Saccharibacillus brassicae: one gene and its partner. The protein of the gene in region 1 interacts with the protein of each later gene in a pairwise test. Links are inferred from orthologs where the notes say so. Each region holds a gene or a part of one and is shown on either strand. Other genes may lie near its edges.

The links. The genes of interacting proteins can lie anywhere in the genome.
Region 2: the proteins of ligA (region 1) and leuS interact in binary tests that used the Escherichia coli proteins (3 or more experiments, as listed by UniProt). The link is inferred for Saccharibacillus brassicae from one-to-one orthologs.

Annotation. Positions count from the first base shown.
Region 1 is NZ_CP041217.1:1,862,772-1,868,267, reverse strand. The notes cover bases 1-2,958. They hold ligA (NAD-dependent DNA ligase LigA), read left to right. Parts: upstream 1-452; coding sequence 453-2,465; downstream 2,466-2,958. Other genes in these bases: pcrA (DNA helicase PcrA), read left to right, coding at 1-435. UniProt on the Escherichia coli protein: DNA ligase that catalyzes the formation of phosphodiester linkages between 5'-phosphoryl and 3'-hydroxyl groups in double-stranded DNA using NAD as a coenzyme and as the energy source for the reaction.
Region 2 is NZ_CP041217.1:797,907-800,980, forward strand. It holds leuS (leucine--tRNA ligase), read right to left. Parts: upstream 2,729-3,074; coding sequence 272-2,728; downstream 1-271. Other genes in the region: FFV09_RS03160 (deoxycytidylate deaminase), read right to left, coding at 1-181.

The DNA of each region.
Region 1 (5,496 bases):
CTGCAGGAGATTCCGGAAGAGCTGAAGGAAGATACCGGAGTCAATCCCGACCGGTACCGCCGCGGCGGCGATCCCGACAAAGGCTACGGCAATTCGCGCGGCGGCGGACGGGGCTTCGGCGGCGGATCGTCGACCGGCGGCTTCGGCCGTCCGGCTTCGAGCACCGCGCCTACGGGCATGGGCCGACCGGCCGTCGCTCCCCGCGGTTCCGGCGTGACCGTCACCCCGGCGGGCGGCAAGCCTGCCGCGCGCAGCACGAACAACACCGGCGCGTTCCAGGTCGGCGACAAAGTCGCGCACGGCAAATGGGGCGAAGGCACCATCGTGTCGATCAAGGGCAGCGGCAACGATACGGAGTTGAACATCGCTTTTAAAGCGCCGACCGGCATCAAGCGCCTGCTGGCCGGATTTGCGCCGATTACCAAAGTCGAATAAAAAAGGACGGGAAGACGATGGATGCGATGCACGAGATGGAAGGGTTGGTCGAGCAGCTCAACCGCTACAGCTACGAATACTATACGCTGGACCGGCCGACGGTCAGCGACAAGGAATACGATGTACTCTACGACCGGCTGATCAAGCTGGAACAGGAGAGCGGCTTCGTTCTGCCGGATTCTCCGACGCTGCGGGTAGGCGGCGAACTGCTCAAAGGGTTTGCGCCGCATCGGCATCTGGCTCCGCTCTGGAGTCTCGACAAAGCGCAAAACGAAGAAGAGCTGGGAACCTGGAATACGCGGACGCTGAAGCTGTGGAACGACTACAACACCAAGAATCCCGAAAATCCGCTGCCGGAACTGGAATATGCGTTGGAACTGAAGTTCGACGGGCTGACGCTGAACCTGACTTATACGGACGGCAAGTTGGTGCAGGCGGCGACGCGCGGCAACGGCACGGTCGGCGAAGGGATTTTGGAACAGGTCAAAACGATCCGCTCCGTGCCGCTGTCCATTCCGTTCAAGGACGGCACGATCGAAGTACAGGGCGAAGGCATCATGAACCTGTCGGCGCTGGAGACGTACAACAAGACCGCGCAGGAACCGCTCAAGAACGCCCGGAACGCCGCGGCCGGCGCGCTGCGCAACCTGAATCCCAAAGTGACGGCGAGCCGCAAACTGAGCGCTTTCTTCTATAATATCGGGTACAGCGATACGAAGACGTTTGCGAGCCACCTGGAGATGATGGACTTTTTGCGGGACAATCACTTCAAGGTGAATCCGTACATTTTCTATTTCAACAAGTTCGAGGACGTCATGGAGCAGCTGCACGATATCGTCAAAGGGCGCAGCGGGCTCGATTACCTGATCGATGGTGCGGTTATCAAAATCGTCGATGTGCGCACGCGCTCCGTGCTCGGCTATACGGGCAAGTTTCCGCGTTGGGCGGTTGCGTACAAGTTCGAAGCGGAAGAGACAACCACCGTGCTGGAGTCCGTATCGTGGGAAGTGGGCCGCACAGGCAAAATCACGCCGATCGCGCGGCTTGAAGCGGTGGAACTTGCCGGTGTCACGGTCAAAAACTGCACGCTCAACAACGTCGGCGATATCGAACGCAAAAATCTCAAGCATGCGCTGGGGACGAGAGTGTTCATCCGCCGCTCGAACGACGTCATTCCCGAGATTCTGGGCAAAGTGACGGAAGAGAGCGACGGCGAAGAGATCGTCTATCCGGAAAATTGTCCGGCGTGCGGTTTCCCGCTCGTTCAGCGCGGCGCGCATCTGTTTTGCGATAACCGCTTGTCTTGCAAACCGCAGGCGATCGGACGGATTGCGCATTTCGCTTCGCGCGACGCGATGGATATCGAGACGTTCAGCATCAAGACGGCGACGCAGCTCTACGACGAACTTAACGTTCGCGAGCCTGCCGAACTGTATGAACTGGAGCAGGAGTCGCTGGTCAAGCTGGAGCGGTTCGGGGAACGCAAAGCCGCCAATCTAATCGAAGCGCTGGAGCAGAGCAAGACCCGCGACCTGGCTTCGTTCCTGTTCGGCCTCGGCATTCCGAATACCGGCAAGTCGACGACGAAGATGTTGGCGGAACATTATCGGGATCTCGATAAAGTGATGAACGCGACGGCTGAAGAATTGATCGAGCTGCCGGACGTGGGCGGAATCGTAGCCGAGAGTATCGTGACTTTCTTCAACGATCCGTTCATGCGGGCGGGCGTCGAGAAAATGCGGGAGTTGGGCGTACAGCCGACCGTTCCTGCAGCGCCGCCCGAAGTCAAAGCCGATTCCTATTTCAGCGGCAAAACGGTCGTGCTGACCGGTACGCTGCATCAGCTGACGCGCGAAGAAGCGGCGGAGCGCCTGGAAGCGTTGGGAGCCAAAGTGACCGGCAGCGTGTCCAAGAAAACGGATATCGTAATTGCCGGAGAAAAAGCGGGCAGCAAGCTTACCAAAGCGCGGGAGCTGGACATTGAAGTCATTGAAGACGAAGACGAGCTTGTGCGGCTGCTGAACGAATAGCGGCTGTTTGAAGGAAGAAGGGGCCGGGCAGCCGGCCTTTTTCTTTTCGTTCAAAGGATGTAGAAAAAGCAATTCAGAAAAAGCCTTGCATTATTGTTAGCTAGGTGGTAAGATATTTCTTGTCGCTTCTGACAGCTGCTCAACACCATAAAACATCGGGTTGTGAAACTTGAGAAATAAGTTGTTGACAACGAGAACGACGCATGATAAGATATAAAACGTTCGGCAAACAAGTTGCCGGTCGCAAGTTCTTTGAAAACTGAACAGTGAGTGAGTTGCGACAATGCAGATTGTCGTAAGAATATAAGGTTCTTGAGCAATCGAGAATCGCCACGTTTTAACGAGCACATGGTGCTTTCTTGACAAGTCAACTTCAAGACCATCCGCTTTATCCGAATCCAGGCCCTATGGGGTCTCTAATCGGAGTCGCGGGTGCAACAGAGGTTGCACCTTAATGGAGAGTTTGATCCTGGCTCAGGACGAACGCTGGCGGCATGCCTAATACATGCAAGTCGAGCGGACTTGAAGAGGAGCTTGCTTCTCTGACGGTTAGCGGCGGACGGGTGAGTAACACGTAGGCAACCTGCCTTTTAGCCTGGGATAACTTCCGGAAACGGATGCTAATACCGGATACATCGTTTCTCCGCATGGAGAGATGAGGAAAGACGGCGCAAGCTGTCACTGAGAGATGGGCCTGCGGCGCATTAGCTAGTTGGTGGGGTAACGGCTCACCAAGGCGACGATGCGTAGCCGACCTGAGAGGGTGAACGGCCACACTGGGACTGAGACACGGCCCAGACTCCTACGGGAGGCAGCAGTAGGGAATCTTCCACAATGGGCGAAAGCCTGATGGAGCAATGCCGCGTGAGTGATGAAGGTTTTCGGATCGTAAAGCTCTGTTGCCAGGGAAGAACGTCCGGGTGAGTAACTACACTCGGAGTGACGGTACCTGAGAAGAAAGCCCCGGCTAACTACGTGCCAGCAGCCGCGGTAATACGTAGGGGGCAAGCGTTGTCCGGAATTATTGGGCGTAAAGCGCGTGCAGGCGGCGGGTTAAGTCGGATGTTTAAGATCGGGGCTCAACCCCGATTCGCATCCGAAACTGGCCCGCTTGAGTGTAGGAGAGGAAAGTGGAATTCCACGTGTAGCGGTGAAATGCGTAGAGATGTGGAGGAACACCAGTGGCGAAGGCGACTTTCTGGCCTATAACTGACGCTGAGGCGCGAAAGCGTGGGGAGCAAACAGGATTAGATACCCTGGTAGTCCACGCTGTAAACGATGAGTGCTAGGTGTTCGGGGTTTCGATACCCTGGGTGCCGAAGTTAACGCATTAAGCACTCCGCCTGGGGAGTACGGTCGCAAGACTGAAACTCAAAGGAATTGACGGGGACCCGCACAAGCAGTGGAGTATGTGGTTTAATTCGAAGCAACGCGAAGAACCTTACCAGGTCTTGACATCGGCATGACCGGCTTAGAGATAAGCTTTTCCTTCGGGACATGCCAGACAGGTGGTGCATGGTTGTCGTCAGCTCGTGTCGTGAGATGTTGGGTTAAGTCCCGCAACGAGCGCAACCCTTGACTTTAGTTGCCAGCATCTTGGATGGGCACTCTAGAGTGACTGCCGGTGACAAACCGGAGGAAGGCGGGGATGACGTCAAATCATCATGCCCCTTATGACCTGGGCTACACACGTACTACAATGGCCGGTACAGAGGGCTGCGAAGCCGCGAGGTGGAGCCAATCCCAGAAAGCCGGTCTCAGTTCGGATTGCAGGCTGCAACTCGCCTGCATGAAGTCGGAATTGCTAGTAATCGCGGATCAGCATGCCGCGGTGAATACGTTCCCGGGTCTTGTACACACCGCCCGTCACACCACGAGAGTTTATAACACCCGAAGTCGGTGAGGTAACCGCAAGGAGCCAGCCGCCGAAGGTGGGATAGATGATTGGGGTGAAGTCGTAACAAGGTAGCCGTATCGGAAGGTGCGGCTGGATCACCTCCTTTCTATGGAGAATCGTTTCCTGCAACGGAAACATTCAGTCCCGTCTCTCTCGGGAGTTAAAAATTAGAGACTCACTCACTGTTCGGTTTTGATGGAATTTGCGGGGCCATAGCTCAGCTGGGAGAGCGCCTGCCTTGCAAGCAGGAGGTCAGCGGTTCGATCCCGCTTGGCTCCACCATAAATTTCATCTGTTAAATATGGATTCAGACCGATTTGGTGTGTCTGGAAACATTAAAAAGGGTCATTTCTTGTAGATTCAAGAGATTTCGAACTAAGAGATTTCGAATTAAGAGATTTCGCTTAGCGCGTGAACCATTTTTGATCCACACGAAGTGATGCACCCAAAAATTGTTCCTTGAAAACTGGATACCGAAACGAAAAACTTCGCGTCTGGACTATTCTTCTTACGAAGACGTAGTTCCAAATGAAGTTTGGTTAAGCAAGTAAGAGCGCACGGTGGATGCCTAGGCACCAGGAGCCGACGAAGGACGCGACGAACCGCGATAGTGCTTCGGGGAGCTGTAAGTGAGCGTTGATCCGGAGATTTCCGAATGGGGGAACCCAGCTGGACTCATACCCAGTTACTGACCGAGTGAATTCATAGCTCGGCAGAGGCAGACCGGGGGAACTGAAACATCTAAGTACCCCGAGGAAGAGAAAACAATAGTGATTCCGTCAGTAGCGGCGAGCGAACGCGGAACAGCCCAAACCAGAGAGCTTGCTCTCTGGGGTTGTGGGACGTCTCACACGGAGTTACAAAGGAGTTTGGTAGGCGAAGAGGTTTGGAACGACCCGCCACAGCAGGTGATAGCCCTGTAGCCGAAAGCAAGCTCTCTCCGAGACGGATCCCGAGTAGTGCGGGGCACGTGAAACCCCGTATGAATCCGGCAGGACCATCTGCCAAGGCTAAATACTCCCTGGTGACCGATAGCGAAGCAGTACCGTGAGGGAAAGGTGAAAAGGACCTCGGAAGAGGAGTGAAATAGAACCTGAAACCGTGCGCTTACAAAAAGTCAGAGCCCAATTAAGG
Region 2 (3,074 bases), 1.1 Mb from region 1 along the record:
AGCCCGCTTCCGAACAGTCCGGCACGCCCATCGGCGCTCCGTTATAGGCGGTGCCGAGCAGCTTTTTGCCCTGCACCAGCACCGCGCCGACCTGCCGCCTCGGACACTGCGAACGCGTCGACACCATAAATGCGATATCCATAAAATACGTATCCCAATCTTTGCGCGGACTGCTCCCCATGTCATTCCCACTCCCGTTATCCGCCGGATTCGCTTTCGAGCCTGTACGAATCCTGCACATACAGCACCGCTTATCCGACCGGATAAACTTTTAGTTCGCGACGATGTTGACCAGTTTGCCCGGTACGGCGATCACTTTGCGGACCGTTTTGCCGGCCAGCGCGTTCTGCACGTTTTCCAGGCTCATCGCGTGATCTTCCAGCGCTTTGGCGTCCCAGTCTTTCTGGACGTTGGCGCGCTGCACGATTTTGCCGTTTACCTGCACGACGATCTCGACTTCGGATTCCGTCGTCCACGCTTCGTCGAACGCCGGCCAGGCCGCATACGTCAGGCTGTCGCCGCGTCCGACTTTTTCCCACAGCTCTTCCGCGAGATGCGGCGCAAGCGGAGACAGCAGTTGAATGAAGTCCACCATCGCCTGGCGCGGCAGTTCTTCCTGCTTGTACGCGTCGTTCGTGAAGATCATGAGCTGGCTGATCGCCGTGTTGAAGCGCAGGGCTTCCATGTCTTCCGTCACTTTTTTGATCGTTTTGTGCCACGTGCGCTTGAATTCGTCCGTTCCGGCTGCCGTATCGGAAATTTTCGCGCTCAAGCTGCCGTTGTCGTCGACGAACATGCGGTAGACGCGGGCCAGGAAACGGTGCGCGCCTTCGACGCCGTTCGTGTTCCACGGTTTGGTCGCTTCCAGCGGTCCCATGAACATCTCGTAGATGCGCAGCGTGTCCGCTCCGTATTCGTTCACGATCTCGTCCGGGTTGATGACGTTGCCGCGCGATTTGCTCATTTTCTCGTTGTTCGGGCCGAGGATCATGCCCTGGTTGACCAGCTTCTGGAACGGTTCCTTCGTGCTGACCACGCCGAGATCGTACAGCACTTTATGCCAGAATCTTGCGTACAGCAGATGCAGAACCGCGTGTTCCGCGCCGCCGATATACAGATCGACCGGCAGCCAGTGATCCAGCTTCTCTTTGCTGCACAGCTCCTGATCGTTGGTCGGATCGAGGTAGCGCAGATAATACCAGCAGCTGCCGGCCCACTGCGGCATCGTGTTCGTCTCGCGGCGGGCTTTCATGCCCGTCTCGGGATCGATGATGTTGACCCAGTCGGTCGCGTTCGCAAGCGGCGATTCGCCGGTGCCCGACGGCTTGATCTCGTCCATTTCCGGCAGCAGCAGCGGCAGGCTGTCTTCCGGCACGGTCTTCATGCTGCCGTCTTCCAGATGCAGGATCGGAATCGGCTCGCCCCAGTAGCGCTGACGGCTGAACAGCCAATCGCGCAGACGGTAAGTCGTTTTGCCTGCGCCTTTGCCGCCTTCTTCCAGCCATTGTATCATGCGCGCGATCGCGTCTTCCTTGTTCAGGCCGTCGAGGAAGCCGGAGTTGACGTGTTCGCCTTCGCCCGTATAGGCTTCTTGTTCGATATCGCCGCCTTTGACGACTTCGATGATCGAAATGCCGAACTTCTTGGCGAATTCCCAGTCGCGCACGTCGTGGCCCGGTACGGCCATGATCGCGCCGGTACCGTAAGCGGCCAGCACGTAATCGGCGATCCAGATCGGCAGCTTCGCGCCGTTGACCGGATTGACCGCGTAAGCGCCGGTGAATACGCCGCTTTTGTCTTTGTTCAGGTCGGTGCGCTCCAGATCGCTTTTATGCGAAGCTTTTTCCTGGTACGCTTTGACCGCTTCTTTTTCGTGCTCGGTCGTAATGACGTCCACGAGCGGATGCTCCGGTGCCAGCACGCAGTACGTCGCGCCGTACAGCGTGTCCGGACGGGTCGTGAACACGTCGATCGACTCGTTCGTGCCTTCCACCTGGAACGTCACTTCCGCGCCTTTGGACTTGCCGATCCAGTTCCGCTGCATGTCCTTGATGCTTTCCGCCCAATCCAGTTCGTCCAGATCTTCCAGCAGACGGTCGGCATATTCGGTAATTTTCAGCATCCACTGACGCATCGGCTTGCGGATGACCGGATGGCCGCCGCGCTCGCTTTTGCCGTCGATGACTTCTTCGTTCGCCAGCACCGTGCCAAGCGCCGGACACCAGTTCACCGGAATTTCGGCGACGTAAGCCAGTCCTTTGTTGTACAGCTGAATAAAGATCCACTGCGTCCATTTAAAATATTCCGGGTCGGTCGTGCTGATCTCGCGGTCCCAGTCATACGAGAAGCCAAGCGATTTGATCTGACGGCGGAAGTTGTTGATGTTCTGAATCGTAAATTCGCGCGGATGGCCGCCCTTGTCGATCGCGTACTGCTCGGCCGGCAGGCCGAACGCGTCCCAGCCCATCGGGTGCATGACGTTGTAGCCTTTCATCCGTTTGTAGCGCGACACGATGTCCGTGGCGGTCATGCCTTCCGGGTGACCGACGTGCAGGCCGGCGCCGGACGGATACGGGAACATGTCCATCGCGTAAAATTTCGGTTTGGAATGATCGGCGTCGTCCGTTTTGAACGTTTTTTCCTCGTCCCATTTTTGCTGCCATTTCGGTTCGATCGTCTGGGCGCGGTAACCTTGCGGACCGCTTCCCTGCTCGTATCTTTCGCTCATCGTCATCTGTCCCCTTCGCTTCTGAAATCAAAAAGCCTCCCGTCTCCAGCGTCAACGACGCTAGGGACGAGAGGCGCTGCTTCCCGTGGTACCACCCTAGTTAGCGGCCGAATGTTCTCTGCTGCCGCTCACTTAAGCATCCGTTATCGGGGATGAGCCGATGCGACTTACCGCGCGCATGCCGGTCATACCGGACGTGCCGCCTTCTGCCGCATATCTCCGAGGCGAGTTCGTACAGGGTTCGCTGCCGGCTTCCACCATCCGCCGACTCTCTTGGAAACGCACCGCTGCCTACTGCTCCTCATCATCGACGAGTTTTTTTACCTGTGCAATGCCCCTATTATAT